DNA from 2 places in the Alteromonas sp. CI.11.F.A3 genome. Region 1 is predicted to be linked to the other one. Evidence: predicted binding sites of a transcription regulator. Region 1 holds the regulator's gene; the other holds the start of a gene.
What was found. Region 1 encodes LexA, which represses DNA repair genes until DNA is damaged. Its sites were predicted from a motif close to TACTGTATNNNNATACAGTA; they were not measured.
Positions count from the first base shown of each region.

Region 2: a site for LexA is predicted at 8,072-8,091, ahead of R1T43_RS05615 (putative DNA modification/repair radical SAM protein). Genes of this name have one in related genera too.

Region 1 is NZ_CP136708.1:217,924-228,801, forward strand. It holds gene ilvD (dihydroxy-acid dehydratase) at 1-1,499, shown strand, start outside; gene ilvA (threonine ammonia-lyase, biosynthetic) at 1,496-3,037, shown strand; gene plsB (glycerol-3-phosphate 1-O-acyltransferase PlsB) at 3,248-5,695, opposite strand; gene R1T43_RS00965 (GNAT family N-acetyltransferase) at 5,841-6,323, opposite strand; gene R1T43_RS00970 (TonB-dependent siderophore receptor) at 6,605-8,719, shown strand; gene lexA (transcriptional repressor LexA) at 8,877-9,503, shown strand; gene coxB (cytochrome c oxidase subunit II) at 10,138-10,878, shown strand, end outside.
Region 2 is NZ_CP136708.1:1,322,304-1,333,181, reverse strand. It holds gene rpiA (ribose-5-phosphate isomerase RpiA) at 1-40, shown strand, start outside; gene serA (phosphoglycerate dehydrogenase) at 384-1,613, shown strand; gene R1T43_RS05645 (YdiY family protein) at 1,715-2,458, opposite strand; gene R1T43_RS05640 (DUF481 domain-containing protein) at 2,645-3,448, opposite strand; gene R1T43_RS05635 (HDOD domain-containing protein) at 3,675-4,499, opposite strand; gene R1T43_RS05630 (DUF1289 domain-containing protein) at 4,558-4,860, opposite strand; gene R1T43_RS05625 (SIMPL domain-containing protein) at 5,041-5,751, opposite strand; gene R1T43_RS05620 (TIGR03915 family putative DNA repair protein) at 5,894-6,688, opposite strand; gene R1T43_RS05615 (putative DNA modification/repair radical SAM protein) at 6,717-7,958, opposite strand; gene R1T43_RS05610 (multidrug efflux RND transporter permease subunit) at 8,261-10,878, opposite strand, start outside.

The DNA of each region.
Region 1 (10,878 bases):
GTATATCTAACTGCGACAAAATTACCCCAGGAATGTTAATGGCGTCATTGCGCTTAAACGTTCCTGTTGTGTTTGTATCAGGTGGGCCAATGGAAGCGGGTAAAACCAAGCTTTCTGATCAAATCATCAAACTCGATTTAGTAGATGCCATGGTGGCCGCTGCTGATGACAAAGTAAGTGATTCTGATACCGACGAAATTGAACGTTCTGCATGTCCTACCTGTGGTTCATGCTCAGGTATGTTTACTGCAAACTCAATGAACTGCTTAACTGAAGCGCTAGGTCTATCGCTTCCGGGTAATGGTTCAATGCTAGCGACCCACGCAGACCGTGAAGGTTTGTTCAAAAAAGCAGGCTCGCAAATTGTAGAGCTGTGTAAACGTTATTATGGCGATGATGATGAAAGCGTATTGCCACGTAACATTGCTAACTTCAATGCTTTTGAAAATGCCATGAGCTTAGATATTGCCATGGGCGGTTCAACTAACACGATTTTGCATTTGTTAGCAGCAGCAATGGAAGGTGAAATTCCTTTCACCATGAACGATATTGATAGGTTGTCACGTAAGGTTCCGCACCTATGTAAAGTGGCTCCTTCTACCCCGAAATACCATATGGAAGATGTGCACCGCGCTGGTGGCGTATTAGGTATTTTGAATGAATTAAATAAAGGTGGCTTACTGCATGGTGATGCAAACCATGTCTTGGGTAAGTCGCTTACAGAAGTAATTGCCGATTGGGATATCACTAACCCAGAGAATACCGATGCAATTAAATTTTTCCGCGCAGGCCCTGCTGGTATTCGTACTACCCAAGCGTTCAGCCAAAGCTGTCGTTGGGATGAAGCAGATGCAGATCGTGAAAACGGTTGTATTCGCTCGGTTGAAAACGCCTTTAGCCAAGAAGGTGGCCTAGCCGTATTATACGGTAATGTGGCAGAAGATGGCTGTATTGTTAAAACCGCTGGTGTTGATGAGTCTATTTTGAAGTTCACCGGTACTGCACGTATTTATGAAAGCCAAGATGATGCCGTAGCCGGTATTTTGGCTGACGATGTGAAAGCAGGCGATGTGGTATTCATTCGTTACGAAGGCCCACGCGGCGGACCGGGTATGCAAGAAATGCTATACCCCACGTCATACTTGAAGTCGAAAGGCTTAGGTAAATCGTGTGCATTGGTTACCGATGGCCGTTTCTCTGGTGGTACAAGTGGTCTGTCGATTGGTCACTGCTCACCAGAAGCTGCCAGTGGCGGTGGTATTGGTTTAGTTGAGCACGGCGATAAGATTGAAATTGATATTCCAAATCGTAGCATCAACATCGCTATTGGCGACGAAGAGCTAGCAGAGCGCCGCGCGAAAATGGAAGCCAGCGATAAGCCTTGGCGCCCTAAAGATCGCGTTCGTGAAGTATCAACATCATTGAAAACCTTTGCTGCATTGGCCACCAGTGCGGATAAAGGTGCAGTACGCGATGTATCGAAACTGGAAAATCTATGACCGTTAGCGATCACGACTATTTAAAGAAAATTCTATTAGCCCCTGTTTACGACGTAGCCGTAAGCAGTGAGCTTTCTTACATGTCGTTGTTGTCTGCCGAATTAGGCAATGAAATATTCTTAAAGCGTGAAGACCAGCAGCCGGTAAAGTCATTTAAGTTGCGTGGCGCATACAACCGTATAAGTTCGTTAAGCGAAGCTCAGCTTAGTGCAGGTGTTATCGGTGCTTCAGCCGGTAATCACGCACAAGGTTTGGCGTACAGCGCTAGGCGCAAGGGCATTCAGGCAACTATAGTAATGCCTGAAACGACCCCTGACATTAAAGTGGATGCAGTACGTCGTTTTGGCGGCGACCATGTAAACGTTGTCCTGCATGGCACGAGTTTCGATCAAGCCAGTGGCCACGCGAAAGCGCTTTGTGCAGAACATGGTTACACCTTTGTGCCGCCCTTCGATGACCCTGATGTAATCGCGGGTCAAGGAACCGTTGCACGGGAACTACTAGAGCAAAACCCTAACCTGGATATTTTGTTTGTTGCGGTAGGCGGTGGCGGTTTAGCGGCCGGTATTGCGGTTTACTTAAAGCAATTAAAGCCAGAGATTAAAATTGTTGCCGTTGAATCGGAAGAGTCTGCCTGTTTTGCCTTGGCGCAAAAAGAAGGTGCACCTGCTGCACTTGAAAACGTAGGCATTTTTGCCGATGGCGTTGCCGTTAAAGTCATGGGGCAAGAAACCTTTAGGCTGTGTAATCGCCTAATTGATGAAACCATGACGGTAACCAACGATGAAATATGCGGTGCCATTAAAGATATTTTTGATGACACCCGTGTTATTGCTGAGCCTGCTGGGGCGCTGTCTGTAGCGGCTATTCGAAAGTATGCCAAGCAGCACGACCTTACCGGTAAGAAGCTGGGCGGCATTTTATGCGGCGCGAATATTAACTTTCATACTTTGCGTTATGTGTCTGAACGCTGTGAACTGGGCGAGCAAAAAGAAGCCGTATTCGCGGTGAAAATACCTGAGCGCAAAGGGGCATTCAAGCAGTTTTGTGAATGTGTTGGCGCAAAAGCGATTACTGAATTTAACTATCGTTATGCTAATGACGACGAAGCTCATATTTTCGTTGGGGTTAAATTAAAAGGCGGTCAGCAAGAGTTCCTAAGCCTGCAAAGCGACTTAGAAGCTAAAGGCTACCAATGCTTTAACTTAACCAATAACGAATTAGCCAAACTACACGTTCGTCACATGGTAGGGGGAAGACCTCCGGCGATATTGAACGAGCAAGTGTTCAGTTTTGAATTTCCAGAGCGCCCTGGCGCATTGCTAACCTTCTTAAACACCGTGGGTGAATCGTGGAACATTACCTTGTTCCATTACCGTAACCACGGTGCGGCAGAAGGCTTAGTGTTGGTTGGGTTTGATATTGCTCCAGAAAGCCGAGATGCTTTCAACGAACATGTTATCGAGCTTGGCTATAAAGTAGATGAAGTAACGCAAGACCCTGCTTATAAGTTCTTCTTGTCACAACCATCTAAGTAAAGAGCAAACCGTTTTCGCTTTACCTCGCTTCATGTTAAGCATGGCTTACCCTGGGGCGAGGTAAAGCGTATTCTAAATCAATAAAAAAGCCGAAGCGTTGTATTTCAACGTTTCGGCTTTTTTGTGGTATCGATAACAATCTTTTCAGTGTGCAGCACTGTTGTAACTAGTAATTAATAACTAGTTGCAAACACACGGACGGAGTATAGGCTAGTTATGCAATACCACGTTCTCTAGATGCTGGGTCATTTCAGGCCATACTAGCGCCATCACGTCTTCCCGAAGCGCTTCACATTCTTCAGAGTATTTCAGGCTGCCATCTTCTGTAGAGTCTAACCAATGATTGTCTTTCAATGCGCTAATAAAACTAGAAAGCACGTTCTTATCGTAAAACTCAGGTGAGCTTAGCCCATAAAGGGTAGATAAGCGTTCTGCCACTTGGCGGCTAGTGCGTTCAAGTGCGCCGCGACTAATCACTTTCTCTTTATCTAAAATAGTCAGTACTACCGCATAACGTTGCAAAGTTTCTTGCATACAACGGCTTAGCAACCATGCTGAATGAAACTGCTTTTGCTGGGCATCAGGTGGAAGTAAATCAACCTCTTTAATACGTAGAAGGCCTTGGTCCACTAACGCATCAATAAGCGCATCGGTATGAGCAAGGGCTTCATCTTGAGATAAATGCAAAAATAGCTCGCGCTGCAACAACGGGTATAGCGCAGCAATTAACTGGAAAACTGACGCTTTACTTGTGCCTTTATGCGCAAATACACAGGCCATGATCAAGCCAGGCAACGCAAATAAGTGCAAAATATTGTTGCGATAATAGGTGAGATAAACCGCAGACTTAGGTTTAGGGCTGATTAATCGACCATAGTCGTCTTCATCAATCTCAAACTTGCCAAGCTTCAAGGTATCGTCAAACAATTCTTTCGCGCTGGCATCAGGTATGGTGGCATCGGCACTGAAAGGTACGTTTTTAAATAAACTGATAAAGTCGCCCATGGCTTGTTTAAGCTCAGACTCACTCATAGTTTGTGTTTTTGATGACAGTAAACACAGCGATGTTAACGCCATGCCATTTACCGCAGCTGCGCGATTAATACGTGTCATGACATTGTTGGCCAATTCGTTTACCGCCGGCGTTAGCCAAGCGGGTTTTTTCTCTGGCTCGGCATCACGGCAATCGCGCCAGTTTGGCACATGGGTTTCTAAAAATTGATTTAGCTGGATAGGCTCACCAAAGTTTACATAACCATGACCGTAGTTCTTAAGCTTGCGAATAGCCGAGAACACTTGCCAGTTAGATTCTTTTTGCTTCTTAGTGCCTTTAAGTTCGTTTAGGTAGCTTTTCACTTCCATCACGTTTTCGTAGCCAATATAGACGGGTACCAAGCTAACAGGCCTATTCACACCTTTAAGCATGGCTTGAATGGTCATGGCTAGCATGCCTGTTTTAGGTGGAATAAGACGACCAGTGCGGCTTCGGCCACCTTCAGGGTAATATTTTACCGAATAGCCTTTATTAAAAAGTAGCTCTAAATATTCGCGGAAAACGGCGGTATACAACTTATTACCGGCAAAACTACGGCGCAAGAAGAAGGCACCGCCTCGGCGGAAAATCTTACCTACCGGCCAGAAATTTAAGTTAATACCTGCGGCAATGTGTGGGGTTACCATACCTTCATGATAAATCACGTAAGTCAGCAGTAGATAATCCATGTGACTGCGATGACAAGGCACGTAAACAATTTCATGGCCGTTTGCGGCTAATTCTCTAATACGTTCAGAGTGACCAACACTTATGCCGTTATAAATTTTGTTCCAAATACGAGTAAGTAGTCGGTCGCCAAAGCGTATCAGCCCTTCGCGATAATCGGCGGCTATTTCGGTAACGTATGATTGCGCTCTATCTTTAGATGCATCATGGGTAATTTTTTTACTACGAGATTCTTCTGCCATAGCGCGACGCACGGCATCAGAGCCTAGTACACTGTTGTTCAACTCTTGGCGCTCTAACAATGTAGGGCCTGTCATACTTTGGCGTTTACGCTGAAAGTGAGTACTCGCTACTCGCACTAATTTGTGTGCAATACTTTTGTCACTGCCATGTTGGTTTGACATGGCGCGCGCCGATACCGCTTTTGAGTAATTGATAAAATTATCGCGGCCCAAGAACATCACAATGAAGAGTTTTCTCAGCCAACTTGGCGCTGCATTATCGGCAATAAGGTCAGCAAGTCCTGGTGTTCCTCGCCCTGGGGCTCGTCCCCACGTTACAAATACCGGCACCACTTGAAGATCTAGCTGATGATGATCTCTGTGTAAATGAAACAGGTCAGTAAATACGTCTTCAATACCGGTATCGTTTGCTTGTGAGCGAAAAATCGGCTGTGTTTTACGTAAGAACAAGGTAGAAGGGTATTCTCTGCCCGCTAATGTTAGCGTATCAGTCGGGCTCGGTAGGCCTAGTGCTTCTGTTGACATTCTAAGCGCTAATTGATCGGTTACCGAGTTTGCTGGAAGCAAGTAAACGATGGGCTTCGACTTATCAATGCCAAGCTCAGTCTCTACGTTTACGGGAATGCTGTGGGCTTTAACCAGCAACTTAACAGGATAATGAAATAGCGACAAAAGGGCTTTTCGCATCCACGACATGAATTCTGTAATCCTATGAAATTAAAACGGGAGAAGTGTACCACATCTCGTGCAATGTCATGCAGAGGCCGTGGGGCTGTTTGGAAGAGTCATTAGTATAAATTGTCGCCATAGCATATTGATTGAGCGTGTTTTTACTCACATATCACTTGGTGGCAGTACCTTTGTAATGCATAGCCACATCGCAGCGTTCATAAGCACAACCAAATTTTTGCATGATTTCTTCACAATGAACAAAGCCATTTTTCTCATAAAGATGAATGGCGGCCTCACACTTCTTATTCGTTAAAAGAAATAACGTATTAAAAGCAATAGCAGGGGCGTTATTCAATACATATTGCAACAAGCCTTCGCCTACTTTTAATCCTCTTGCTTCACTGACCACACCCATCTTAGTAAGTTCGAATACCCCATCCCCTTTTTTCATTAATGCGCATGTACCTACAATGCCAAAATCGGGATGTTCAGCAAACCAAATGTATCCACCCTTGTCGATAATATTACACTGAGGATTGCCAATAACGGCCTCATCAACGCTCTCTAAACGAAACATCTTGGTGATCCACTCTCTATTTATGCGGTCAAAATGAGGGGCTAGCTCGGGGGTATAGTCGAGGAAATGCAACATGAGGAATTAAATACTCTGATTAAAGATAAATAGAAGAAAGGTTACTTTATGCCTTAATGCCAAACTTGTCACCTCGGCGCAAACCTAATTAAAGGTGCTGCTCTTATTCATTATTGCTATCTAAACAGACTGTCTAGTTAAGCTGACGCTTTCATTTATAACAAAAGTTTAATTTTTATTAATACACCTTTTAATTATAAATAAATCTGACTAGAATCCGCTATAAATAAGAATATCTATCATTTTCAATACTGTTTGAATTATCACTTGAGGAGACTTGCTTGAAACTTGGTAAAGCAACTATTTCTACTGCTGTTTTATTGGCGCTTTATGGCACACCTGTTTTTGCACAAGACACTATGTCTGAGTCAGATGAAAGCGTTGAGCGTATTACCGTACGCGGCGCATTCTTCGGCCAACAAGTCGCCACAGCGGTTAAAACCCCTACATTATTAGTTAACGTGCCACAGTCAGTATCGGTAGTAAGTGCACAGCAAATTTCAGAACAAGCACTGTTTAGTATTGCCGATGTTATGCAATACACGCCAGGTGTGAGCATTGGGCTGGGTGAAGACCATCGCGATCAGGTGACTATTCGTGGTCAGAACACTACTGCCGATTTCTTTGTTGATGGGCTTCGCGATGACGTTCAATACTTCCGCCCCCTATATAATTTAGAACGCGTTGAAATATTGCGTGGTGCCAACGCGCTTTTATTTGGTCGTGGCGGCGGCGGTGGTGTCGTTAACCGTGTGACTAAAGTGGCCAGTAGCGCAGAAGACTTCACCACACTGTCAGCAGGTATAGATACCTTTGGCGCTGGCTCTATTAGTGTAGATACCAATAAAGCCATAGATGCGAACAATGCTTTTCGTTTTAATGGTGTGTTTGACAGTATTGATAATCATCGTGATTTTAAAGATGGTGAACGTTACGCCATTAACCCTACCTACACATGGATGGCTTCCGACGACACCACGGTTGTAGCATCTTACGAATACGTAAACGATGACCGGTTAGTAGATAGAGGTATCCCTTCATTAGATGGTGCGCCGCTAGAAGGCTATGACGATACCTACTTTGGTGATCCCGACTTCAACAATACCACGCTTGAAGCGCATATTGCCCGTGTGCGTGTTGATCACGCACTATCGCAACATTGGAACTTAAACGGTACCGTTCAGTTTGCTGACTATGATAAAGCTTATCAAAACTTGTACCCCGTTAATTTTGATGCTGATGCAGGTACGGTTACCTTAGACGGGTATCGTGATACCACTACTCGTGAGAATGCGTTGGTTCAATTAAACCTTATTGGGCAGTTTGCCACGGGTGATATTAACCATACCTTACTGACGGGAATGGAGTACGGCAGTCAAGATACAGAAAACGCGCGCCGTGATGCGTTTTTTGCCGATAGCCAAGACGACCAAGTATCCTTCGTGTTTAGCGATCCACTCGTTATTCCTTCAATGACGCTAACAGACCCGGTAAGAGATCGTGCATCAGAAGTCACCTTTACTTCAGCTTTCGTACAAGATGAAATTAAGCTTAACGATAATTGGATTGTGGTGGCCGGTCTTCGCTACGACAATTTTGATATCGATGTGGTAGATAGCATTGAAGTAGCAAACGGTGCTGACGACGGTAACGATGGTTTTCTATCAAGCTCTGATTCACAAGTGTCGCCTCGCGCTGGTGTAATTTACAAGCCAGCGGAATCAGTATCGATTTACGCCAGTTACAGTAAATCGTTCTTGCCTCGTTCTGGTGATCAATTCCTTTCGCTCTCGCTTTCAAGCCAAGCGCTGGAAGCAGAAGAGTTTGAAAATAAGGAAATTGGTGTTAAATGGAATCTCACTGACTCGCTAAGCGTGACAGCAGCGGCATTTGAAGTTGAACGTGAAAACGGTACAGCGCAAGATCCTAACAATCCAGAAGCGTCTATTTTAACCGGTACCGAAACCAAAGGTTTTGAAGTGCAGGTGGTGGGCAAACTTTCAGAGCGTTGGGCAATCAATGCTGGTTATAGCAACCTCGATGGTGAAGAAATGGGCCGAATTGTAGATGGCACATTGGCGAACCGTGATTTAGCACAGCTTCCAGAGCATATGCTGACGTTATGGAACCAGTACGAAGTAAACGACAAGTGGCGTGTTGCATTAGGCGTGATTTATCAATCAGAGCAATACGCGTCATTAAATAACACCGTTGAATTACCTGATTTCGTTCGTGTAGACGCTGCACTTTATTACGATTACAGCGAAGATGTTAAAATTCAGCTTAACGTGGAAAATTTATTCGACGAAGATTATTTCCCGTCAGCGCATAATGACAATAATATTGCTACCGGCGAGCCGCTTAATGCCCGTGTAAGCTTGCAATATAAGTTCTAACTACTACAAATAGTAGTGATATACAAAGCGGCCTTCATGGCCGCTTTTTTCGTTAAGGCTAGCGCTAATTAAAAATCATGCTTAGTCAAGCTTTGTGCTTGTCATTTCCTTTTAGGTGTATATACTTACAGGAACTGTATAGACAGACAGGTCTTTTATGCGCCCACTCACAGCAAGACAAACAGAAGTTCTCGAGCTTATAAAAACAACCATGCTCGAAACTGGCATGCCGCCTACCCGTGCAGAAATTGCCCGTCATTTAGGTTTTCGCTCTGCGAATGCCGCTGAAGAACATTTAAAAGCATTGGCCCGAAAAGGGGTCATTGAAATTCTTCCAGGTACTTCCCGTGGTATTAAATTAAATATCCCCCTTGAAGATGAAGCTCCTGAAGAAGAAGGGCTACCTCTTATTGGCCGAGTAGCTGCGGGCGAGCCTATTTTAGCGCAAGAGCATATTGAATCTCACTATAAGGTCGACCCTGCTCTGTTTCAGCCTCACGCTGACTTCTTACTTCGTGTAAGCGGTATGAGTATGAAAGACATAGGTATACTTGATGGTGACTTGTTAGCCGTGCACCGCACTACGGATGTCCATAATGGGCAAGTGGTAGTAGCACGTGTTGATGAAGACGTTACCGTTAAACGCCTTGAAAAGCGTGGTCGCGAAGTATTACTTCATGCTGAAAATGATGAATTCTCTCCTATTAAGGTCGACTTAGCTTCAGAGCCTTTTTCCATTGAAGGGATTGCCGTTGGTGTTATTCGAAATGCTGACTGGATGTAACCTTTTAGCTATTTAATAAAGAAAGCGGCTTATAGGCCGCTTTTTTGTATGTTTAATATACCTTGCTTGTACAATAATCTTGTTTAAGCCTAAGAAATACCTTAAAAGCCAGCAGATCTGGCTCCCACATTTTATCTTCTATTTATGTCACCCTTTTTGGTACTAGCGAATACTATTTCAGTCATCTATTCTGTTTGAAAAACATTCACTATTAAGTGACTACCTTTTGATTATAAGAAACTTATAGCCATCTTCTATTTGCCTATCTCGTTCAAAATGAGCGTTTCAAACGGGCACACTAATTACCCGTATAGCGTCCATACGCTGTGACGTGAGTCATTTCTCTTACATACAACTTTTGGTTAAAAATTGAACGCTGTAATTGTTTTTTCTTAGAAAAGACTAGACTTGTGCGTTTTATTGAGCAATTCTTATACTGTATTTAACAAAATAATAACAATAGCTGTAACTTTGCTTTACAACTAAGGCTAGGTCTTTCAGTTAAAAGTTGGATTTCGGGTATCAGTTGCCAGAAGCGCAGCGCAACCAGTGCGTAATGCTTCTGTTATAACGGAGGTGTTGAGTGAAACGAGTAACGACACAAGCGGCAAAGTGGCTCTGCGGGCTTCCACTTTTGCTTACCTCGCCACTACTGTTTGCTGATGTAGCAACGGGCGAAGGCTCTTCCATAAATTTGCGCCGAGGCGCAACCGACATAAGTGGTCAAGTATACGACCTCCATATGTTGATGTTCTTTATTTGTATCGCAATTGCCGTTGCGGTTTTTGGGGTTATGTTTGCCTCAATGTACTTACACCGTAAATCCAGAGGGGCGAAACCCGCTCACTTCCACGAAAATGTAAAAGTGGAAATTGCATGGACCGTAGTCCCTTTCATTATTCTTATTCTAATGGCTATTCCTGCGGCCAAAACCCTTATTGCGATGGAAGATACCAGTGAGCCCGATCTTACTGTTGTCGTAACTGGATCTCAGTGGAAGTGGCATTACCGATATATGGACAGAGACGTTGAGTTCTATTCGTTAATGGCAACTCAGCGAGAACAAATTGAAAACAAATTCGAGAAAGGCGCGAATTATTTGCTTGAGGTCGACCGTCCACTGGTGATCCCCACAGGGCAAAAAGTGCGCTTTCTTATTACCTCAGATGACGTTATTCACTCGTGGTGGGTACCAGATTTTGCGGTGAAAAAAGATGCTAACCCCGGATTTATCAATGAGTCTTGGGCAAAGGTAAACGAGCCTGGTATTTATCGTGGGCAGTGCGCCGAGCTTTGCGGAAAAGATCATGGCTTCATGCCAGTTGTGGTCATCGCTAAAGAGCCTGCCGAATTTGATGCGTGGATGGATGAACAA
Region 2 (10,878 bases), 1.1 Mb from region 1:
ATTGTCTGCCACCGAAAGCGGTGTTGATACCTTTAAATAACAGCTTTAAATAATAGCTTTCAAGTTAAACCGATTTCTGTTAGATTTCCGTTTAGACGTCTAGATGGCCTTTCGAGAGTTTGAGGCTAGTACTAGTCGGATGTACCTTTGTCGTTTTACGCGGATAAAACTCGCCGATTCGATGAAGCTGCCCACGTCAAAGAATGTATATAGCGTGGCAGATGGGAGGGAGTAAGGCCGGAACAAACCCTCCACCGCATGGATGCGGTGGCGGAGCGCCCATGGATGGGTTTACCGCGTGTTTGTGTAGGCCTTGCTCACTCCCAGCTGCCGCCAAAACAGCGTACTTATTAAGTTCTACTACAGCGAGAGATAGCAAATCCATGAGCAAAGTTTCACTAGAGAAGGATAAGATCCGGATATTGTTGTTAGAGGGTGTACACCAAAGTGCATTAGAAACCTTTAAGAATAATGGATACACCAATATTGAGTATCTCAAAACGTCCCTTCCTGAAGAAGAGCTTGTTGAGAAGGTGAAAGATGCGCATTTTATTGGCCTTCGTTCACGTACTCAAATTACTGAGAAGGTAGTTGATGCTGCTCAGAAATTGGTGGCTATTGGTTGTTTCTGTATTGGTACAAACCAAGTTAATTTAGAAGCAACACAACGCCGCGGTATTCCGGTATTTAATGCACCATTTTCTAATACCCGTTCAGTGGCAGAGCTTGTTCTTGGTCAGCTTATTCTTTTGCTTCGCCAAGTACCGAGTAAAAGCGCAAAAGCGCATCGTGGTGAATGGGAAAAAACAGCAAATGGTTCATACGAAGCCCGAGGTAAAACACTGGGTATTATTGGTTATGGACACATTGGTACCCAGCTAAGTATTCTTGCTGAACACCTTGGTATGCGTGTACAGTTTTTCGATATTGAAGATAAGTTGGTATTAGGTAACTCTACGCAGATAAAGTCGTTAGAGAAGCTATTAAACACCTCTGATGTGGTATCGCTACATGTGCCTGAAACTCAGCAAACGCAAAACATGTTTGCAGCTGAGCAATTTGCGCAAATGAAGAAAGGCAGCATTTTTATTAATGCGTCTCGCGGTACGGTTGTAGATATTGATGCCCTAGCCGACGCACTTGAAAGCGGCCAGTTAAATGGCGCAGCTATTGATGTATTCCCTGTTGAGCCTAAATCGAACAATGAGGAATTCCAATCGCCTCTACGTAAGTTCGATAATGTTATTCTGACGCCGCATGTAGGTGGTAGCACCCAAGAAGCGCAAGAAAACATTGGTATTGAAGTGGCCGGTAAATTAGCTAAGTACAGCGATAATGGCTCTACTTTGTCTGCGGTTAACTTCCCTGAAGTATCATTGCCAGAGCACATTAGCCGATCTCGCCTGCTTCACGTGCATAAAAACCAGCCGGGTATTCTTACTCAAATTAACCAAGCGTTTGCAGAGAAAGGCATTAACATTGAAGCCCAGTACCTTCAAACTAACGCTGAAATTGGTTATGTAGTGGTAGATGTTCAGCAAGACAGAGCTTATGACGCGCTTGCACAACTGCAGCAGATTGACGGTACGATTAAGACCCGTATTCTTCACTAATGCTCTGTATGACGGTAGTTAATTATCGTCATACACTTTTAAAGACAAAAAAACGCTGCCTATTGGCAGCGTTTTTTGTTTCTACAATCGTTAATACGATTTTAGAAGAAGTTGTAAACTAGCGTTACCGCTGTTTCAGTATCTAGCTTTTCTACGTCGTCAGACACATTAGAGTTGTGGTCTAACTTGAATGACAACTTCATAGAAAGGTTACCGCTAATAGTAGCCGTAAGCGCCGATTCAGCACGAGACTTCGTGTTGTCAGAACCCACTTCCGTACTCACAGTTTGCGTGAATTTAGCCGTATCTGAAATTTTCCAAGAGTATGCGCTTGAAGCACGAACAATCATGCTGTTCTGCTCTTCGCCTTCTTGCGTTTCAGCAAACGAGTAACCAGGACCGATTGAGTACTCTAAAGTATGACGGTTGTTTTCAAGTACTTTTTGGTTCCAACCCACAGCAAGTGTTGATTGATAATCGAAGTTACTTAAGCGGTCATCTTCATACGATGCGAAACCAAATAAACGGTAATCAGGGTTATCTAGCTTGTAGTTACCCTGTGCAGAACCGTAAAACTTTTGCGCAGATGTGTACTCTTCTTCAGTACCATCATCGTTATCAACAGTTTCTTTTTTGTAAAGACCTTCAAGCGTGTAGTCGTTGCTCCACTGCTCTAATTCTTGGTGAGCAGTGATACCGGCACTGATTGATGATGTTTCAGTGTTACCTGTTGTTGCGATAATACCTAACTCACCTTCCATCGTGAAAGGTTTAACATCGTCTTGAGCAAAAGTAACAGAAGAGAAAGACAAGGCCAAAAGTGATGCGAGAAGCTGTTTTTTCATTAGCAATCCTAGTAGTGTTTTATCCTTTACCATGCTGCAAACACCTAGCATAAGCGCTAGCCAGCATAGCTTGAAAAATTCTGCGCCAATAGTACCTACCTATTAGTGCGAGTCAATGAGGGTTGAACAAAAATTAGACGATAAGACGTAAAATTTACACTTATTGATAAGCTTTAAGCGTAATTATTAGAAGAATTGATAAACCAGGGCAACCGAGGTCTCGGTACTTAACCCATCTACATCTTCGGTAGTATCAGTTTCGTGGTTCAGAATAAACGATAGCTTCATGGCTAAAGAGCCGAAAACATTAGCCGACAAAGACGTCTCAGAACGAGATTTAGTATTTTCATCGCCCGCTTCCGTGCTTACAAATTGTCGAAGGTTAGCACCTGAAGCCCAATGGTATTTGTATTCAGCTGATGCCCGAACAATTACCCCGTTGTTAATATCTTCTTCAAGGGGTTCTTCTAGCTCAACAAAAGCATAGCCAGGCCCAACACTGTAACGGAACTCGCTGACTTCATCTCGCCAAACCCGTTGTGACCAACCGGCTGCCAGTGAAGCACGATGATCATAGCCGCTAAAGGCATCATCTTCATAATCGCCGTACATGAACAAGCGTCGACCAGGCTGGTTTAATTTGTAATCGAACTGAGCACTGCCATAGAAGCGTTTGGCCGACACATCGCGACCCGTGCCATCGGTGTTACTTTCTTGATAAAGCATTTCTGCAAAGTACAGACTGCTCCAATTCTCAGTTTCATGATCGGCGTTAATACCCGCTTTAATACTTGCTGCAGAGGTATTACCCGTGTTTGAGAGTATGCCTAACTCACCATTTAACGAGAATCTTGGTACTTCGTCGTCAGTGTCTGGCGTAAAGTCGGCGTGATAAAGCGTTTGAATTAAGTCGCGATCTGCTGCGAAGACGGCAGTACTTATGCCAAGAAGACAGCATACTACACAGAATAATTTTGTTAGATTAAGCATAATTTTTAATAAATTTTTATTGGTTTGGTGTTGTTATGGCATAGCCATTTAACACCCTATCATGCCCTTCCATGGGTATTACGTTAGCTATGTGTTTTTTACCGCTTAGTTTTACGATTGAACACTTGTAAAGCGGCTTATGAACTTACATTCAACAACCATCAAGCTGCCTTGGCTTTATAAAGCTCAGGGCTGCTTATCTCTGTTTTACCTCATTGCCGGTAAATCAATGGATAAGCATGGAAATTTTTGCTGTTTCTCTATCGGCGAACTCTATGGCATTTGCCACGTCATCTATGTTCACGCCACTATTATTGGCTATGTCTTCTAAGAAAAGTTCAATGTTAGCGTCAGTTTTTTCATTTTGCTGCATGGCAGTGACCCTTGATGCTAATGCCAGTAGCGCAATATCGCTATCTGTAGCCTGTCTAGACATATCATTAGCGTGCATAACCGGATAGTAGAGCACAAGAGGAAGCTTCCAATTTTCTAATATGGTACCGCTACAGTTTGAAAAGGTAAAACCAAAATGTTGAATTTGTCTTGCCCCTAGCAGCATATCGCTATCTTGCTCAATATAGCTTTTATAAAGCTCTGGCGAGCGTTTAGCAATGACTAACTCACTGAGGTTTTGCAATATACCCATCACGAAGAAACGCTCACTGCCGCGCATATTGCTGGCCTTAGCCAAATGCTTCGCCACCATTCCACAATAAACAGAGTCAAACCAATGTTTATCAAGGTTAATAAGCTGGGTATCAAAGTATTTAAAGGCGGTGTTGGCGGTTTCTGCTACCACCAAATTATACAAAGCTTCACCACCAATAATGTTGATGGCTTTTGAAACAGACTCTACTTGTGATGGAAACCGAAACAGTGAACTGTTTGCCAATCGCAGCACCTTGGCTGTTAATGACGAATCTAAACTGATTAAATCGCCAAGATCGCTTGCACTTGAACGAGGGTTATCTAATACCGAGCGGATACGTATACATATATCAGGCAAGGTAAACGACTTTGTAGCAAACGACACATATTTATCTAAGGACATGCAAAGGTTCCACTTTTATCATCTGCATTAACAGCTATGGTGAGGTAAGCCTCACTGTTTATGCTTTATCAATTGTCTCGGGAGGCACATCAAACATACTTATTTGACTAGGCTCTCGTACTTCTATTGGTTTTTCATTTTGGCGACGGACTCTACTTAGCGCCGCTTGCTTTCTTCGCTGACATGCCCCAATTATCTTTCGGCGAGTTCCATCATCAATCTTAAGCCAATACAGCCGCTCTTCTCGGCTGCGGTAACATCCTTTGCAATACCCTCGCACTCCAGACTCACAAACACCAATACAGGGACTAGGAATTTCAAAGAACTCCAATTGCTGTGCTGGCGGTGTTTGGTCTGTCATGTTTACCTGTATGCGCTTGCTAACACGCGTTTCGTTAAATTAAAAACACCCTCTTAATGCCACTAACGCATTGTTATTGGCAACCTAAGCTGGCCACGTAATTTAAGATAGCTTTTACATTACTCCAGTATATTTTGGGCAAACTCACCAAAATAGCAACTCTGTAATAATACACCAGTATTAATCTACCAGTGTATAGTCAATAGTCGAAACTACCCGTACCTGCTTGATATGTGGGTGATGATGGTCTCTACTAGAGATAGAAAACCGCCCCTGATTAGCCCGTTTTATTTTCCCTAACGTACTTTTTGAGTCTTGCGCGAACTTTTCAGCAACCTCTCTGGCATTAACGGTGGCTTCCTCAATCATTGCCGGCTTTACTTCATTTAAACGCGTAAATACATAGTCAGGCTGTGCCTGATAGTGTTGATTGGTTAGCACAACACCAGACTTTAATAAGCTACCTATCTGGCTCATGACTACGCGTACTTTTTCGACCTCGTTTGAAAACACGGTAATGGTTTGCACTGCGGTGTAACGAAATGGCGCTTTTTCTGTGCCGCCATATTGCTGAGCTAGTTTATCGGTAATCTCTGGCTTACCAATGGTAATACCCTCTTTGGCAATACCCTTGCTCTGTAAGAAGTTAGACACTTTGATGCTGTTTGTTTCTATCTGATTGTACAGCGCGGGTAAATCATTGCCTGCATCAACAAATTGAATAGGCCAAATTACGCGATCTGCCACGTATTCTCGTTCTGACAACCCTTTAACGGTAACTACCCTGTCCCACGTTTGCATGTCGTTTAGCGCCGAAGACACCTGTTGACCCAATATGCCAAGCGCACTCACCATGCCTAATGCCACTACCACTGCTGCACCTATCTTCATAACTCTCGTTCCAGTTTTTATTGTTGATAGTGCTAGCTTACGTTCTGTTGGAGTCGAATTTAGGGAGGAAAAAAGCCAAAATTATTGATACTTAACGATACATAATGACCAAATGTGGCCGCAAAGAGGCTGAAGAAATGTATTAGCGTTTATTCCCATCAATTATCATTTTGCGCGCTCTTGCATCCGAATTTCGAATCATATCGTCAATCAATGCTGTTTCAGGCATATTCTTCCAGTACTTTTTGGGCATTGAGCTTAACATCGCACATTTTTTGATGCGGGCGGGATTAAAAATATTAGCGTAATAAGTGAGCCAATATTTTTCGATACGGTCGTCATCAGGGAACACGCTAGGATCGGGGTTGTCTTCTAAAACTAGCTTTTCAGTATCCCAATGGGCAGCCCGGTAAGGCGTCAAAATAGACCACCGCATATTTTTAAAGCGAGTTTGGAAGAAGTCGAGTTTAATCTCTAAGCTAAAATGTTCCGGTTCATACCAAGCGATAAAGTGCTCTTGTCCGTCATGGTTAACTTCTCGAAATCTCAAAAAAGCACTTATTTTATACGCATCGCGTTTTACTGCTTTGGCTAACGTAATAAGTTGCATGACATCTTCATCAGTTTTTAACTGAATAAGATTTTTGTTTTCGAAAATAACACGCCATAACACCCGATAGCACAATGCGAAGCGGCTAGCATCTTGGTGACACAGCGCATATTTGATAAGCGTTAAGACTGACTTGGGAATGGTGTGTTTCGCTTTTGACTTACTGGCTGTTATAAGTTGTTCCCCGCCGCCAAACAAGTCGTCTTGTATAGACTCTGAAGTTTGCCAAATAATGTTTTCAGGGGGGATAGATAGCGCCAAGCATTCTCTTGATGCTGTGCGCCACTCTTCGTATCCTGGCACTGAAGTGATGGTGATTGTTTTCATCTTATTCTTACTGCTAATCCTAATTCAATTAGGCACTAAATAGCTCGAACTGCTTTGGCTGTTTGAATTGCAACTCAAAGTTATTGCTATCGAGTAAATGAATATTTGGCGAGTAGTCGCTTACGCTAATAAAAGGTTTCAGCTTTTGTAGAGGCAGGCGCATTTTAGTAAGATCCATCCAGCTAAGCTTTGCATAACGACGAATAGTCAGAATTTTTTGTACGGTGCGAGCACCAAGGCCAGGTACCCGTAGCAACATCAGTTTGTCGGCTTTATTTAAATCGATTGGAAACACATGACGATTGCGTAGTGCCCAGGCAAGTTTAGGATCATGATCCATATCTAGCATGTCATCGTGCAATATTTCATCAAGCTTGAATCCATAAAAACGCAAAAGCCAATCAGCTTGATAAAGGCGATGCTCTCGAATTAAAGGCGCTGGCTTTAGCGGTAAAACCTCAGACGCATCTGGTATTGGCGAGAATGCTGAGTAGTAAACGCGGCGTAGCTTTTGTTTACTATAAAGTTTTACGCTCGTGCCTAAGATAACTTTATCATTAGAACCATCGGCTCCTATGATCATTTGAGTAGACTGCCCACCTGGGGCAAAGCGAGGAGGACGTTTACCTGTATGCGTTTTATCTACTTTATGCTCAGCAATTTTGTCTTTCAGCGTATCCATTGCGCTATGAATAGCGCCTAAATCTTTTTCTGGTGCGTACTTGTTTAAAGAAGGTTGGGTCGGCATTTCTACATTAATGCTTAGCCTGTCGGCGTATAAGCCCGCTTCGGCCTGCAGTTCCGGCGAGGCATTGGGAATTGTCTTAAGGTGGATATACCCCTTAAACCCGTGATCGAGGCGTAAAGATTTGGCAATACGCACCATGCTTTCCATTGTAAGGTCTGGGGAACCCACAATGCCTGAACTAAGAAATAAGCCTTCGATATAGTTACGCTTATAAAAATTCAGTGTTAGATCTACGGTTTCTTTCACAGTGAAACGGGCACGTTGAACACTACTCGATACTCTATTGATGCAATAGTGACAGTCGTAAATACAGTAGTTCGTCATGAGTATCTTTAACAAAGAGACGCAGCGCCCATCAGGGGTAAAACTGTGACATATACCTGTACCACCGGTAAGAGAGCCTATGCCCGTTTTATCGGTTTTGCCAGCCTTTCGTTTACCTGCAGAACCGCTTGCACATGAAGCGTCATACTTGGCTGCATCTGAGAGGATTTCGAGTTTTTGAATCAGTTTGTCATGCATCGCAGATTTGTACTTTCTCTTAGCAAATACACAGCGTCAGTGGGTTCAGTAATCACTGATGAAAAAAGACGTGTGTATCGACAATAGCGTTTTCAGAATATAAAAACGTTATATCATGTATAAATATACAGTACAAATGCATTTTGCTATCAATAGTCTGCTACCAAAAAGCAGAGCGCAATAGGTTTGCGCCACTGCGCCCTTCTCCCCCAGCGCCTACCATAAAAAAAGGCCACTTAAATAAGTGGCCTAAAGTGCCTCCAAAGTACGAGGAGGAGGCAACGCTTGGGTAAACGGGAGAGTTAACCGTTACGTTTCAACAAATAGTAAAATACAGGAGTAAGAATTAAGCCAAACACGGTTACGCCAATCATGCCTGAGAATACTGCAACCCCCATGGCTTGGCGCATTTCTGCACCCGCGCCTGTGGAAAGCACCATAGGCAACACACCCATAATGAAGGCTATAGACGTCATTAGGATTGGGCGAAGACGCAACTTACTGGCCTCTTTAATGGCGGATAGCGCATCCATGCCGTTGTCTTGTAGCTCTTTGGCAAATTCCACAATAAGAATGGCGTTTTTAGTGGCTAGCCCCACCAACACAATTAAGCCAATTTGGGTAAATATGTTGTTGTCGCCGCCATATATCACCACACCAATTAATGCGCTCAGCAAGGTCATGGGTACAATCAATATAATGGCCAGTGGTAAGCGTAAACTTTCATACTGCGCTGCCAAGACTAAGAACACTAACAGAACCACCAGCGGGAAGATAAAGGCCGAGGCGTTGCCTGCCAATATTTGCTGATAAGTTAGCTCGGTCCATTCGTAGGTCATACCTAATGGCAGGGTTTCATCAAGAATTTGCTCTATTGCTGCTTTGGCTTGATCAGAACTGTAACCCGGCGCCGGAGAGCCATTAACTTCAGCGGTGACATAGCCGTTGTAATGCATCACTCGGTCTGGTCCTGCGCTGTGCTCAATATTTAGGAATGAACCTAGCGGGATCATATCGCCTTTATCGTTTCGCACTTTAAACTGGGTGATGTTTTCAACATCTTGGCGGTACTGAGCATCGGCCTGAACATTTACTTGATAGGTTCTACCGAACAAGTTGAAGTCGTTCACATACACCGAGCCCAAATACGCCTGCATGGTGTCAAACAAGGTGCCTATGTTTACCCCTTGGCTAACGGCTTTCTCGCGATCTACATCCACATTTAACTGAGGTACGTTAACCGTAAAGCTAGTGAAGTTACCGGTTAATGCAGGGTGCGCCCACGCTTTGCCAATCACTTCTTGGGTTACTTTTTCAAGTTCAGCAAAACCTAAGTTTCCTCTGTCTTGCACTTGTAGCCTAAAGCCACCGATGGTGCCAAGACCCATTACCGGTGGTGGCGGGAAGATAGCCACATAAGCACCTTTAATAGAGCCAAATTGCTGGTTCAATTGCATAGCAATAGCACCGGCTGATAACTCTGGGCTTTGACGCTCATTGAACGGTTTAAGCGGCGTAAACAACACACCCGAACTTGGGCTGTTGGTGAAGCCGTTTATGTTCAACCCTGGAAATGCCACTGCATCAGATACACCTGGGTGTTCCATTGCAATACGCGACATTTCACGTACAACTTCCTCGGTTCTATCTAACGACGACGCATTAGGAAGCTGTGCAAATGCAATAAGGTACTGCTTATCTTGAGGCGGTACATAACCGGTTGGTGTGTTCGCAAACTGGAAGTAGGTTAACCCTAATAAACCAGCATAAAGCACCACTACCACACCGCTTTTGCGAATAAGCCCGCCTACAGCACCAGTGTATTTTTTCGCACCGCGATCGAACATTTTATTAAATGGCGTAAATACAAAGCGGCCAAATACTTTATCCATACTTCGGCTTAGCCAATCTTTCGATTGCCCATGAGGCTTCAATAACAAGGCCGATAATGCCGGGCTTAACGTTAATGAGTTAATCGCCGAGATAAAGGTAGAAATAGTAATGGTTAACGCAAACTGCTTATAAAACTGACCGGTTAAACCGCTCATAAAGGCAGTAGGGATGAATACCGCAGCCAATACCAAGGTCGTGGCAATAATAGGGCCAGTGACTTCTTTCATGGCTTGAACGGTAGCATCGAATGGCGCTTTACCGTCGGCAATATTTCGCTCTACGTTTTCCACCACCACAATGGCGTCATCAACCACAATACCGATAGCCAGTACCAAGCCAAACAACGATAGTGCATTTAACGAGAAGCCCATCATTTGCATAAACGCAAAGGTACCTACCAATGAAATAGGCACAGCCACTAAAGGAATAATAGACGCGCGCCAGGTTTGTAAAAACAGAACTACTACTAATACAACCAATAGCACAGCTTCGAATAACGTATTAACCACAGCCTCAATTGAACCACGTACGAATACGGTAGGATCGTAAACAATGTCGTATTCCAACCCTTCTGGAAACATCTTTTCAAGCTCTGCCATGCGAGCACGCACGTCGTCAGAGATTTGAATAGCGTTAGAGCCGGGAGCCTGAAATATAGGTAATGCAGCTGCCGGATTGTTATTTAGCAATGAACGCAAGGTGTAATAATCGGCACCTAACTCAATTCGGGCTACGTCTTTTAAACGGGTAATTTGGCCATTATCGCCCGTTTTAACGATGATATTTTCAAATTCACTTTCATCTTCAAGGCGACCACGCACGTTAATCAGCAATTGAAACTCACTGGTACCCGTAGGCTGTGCACCAAGGCTACCGGCCGCTGCTTGTTGGTTTTGCTCAGAAATAGCCGTAACCACATCGCCAGGGTTCATTTGCAGTGAAGCTAACTTGTTTGGATCTAGCCATACACGCATGCTGTATTCACCAGCACCAAATAAGCGCACTTGCCCCACGCCTTCAACTCGGG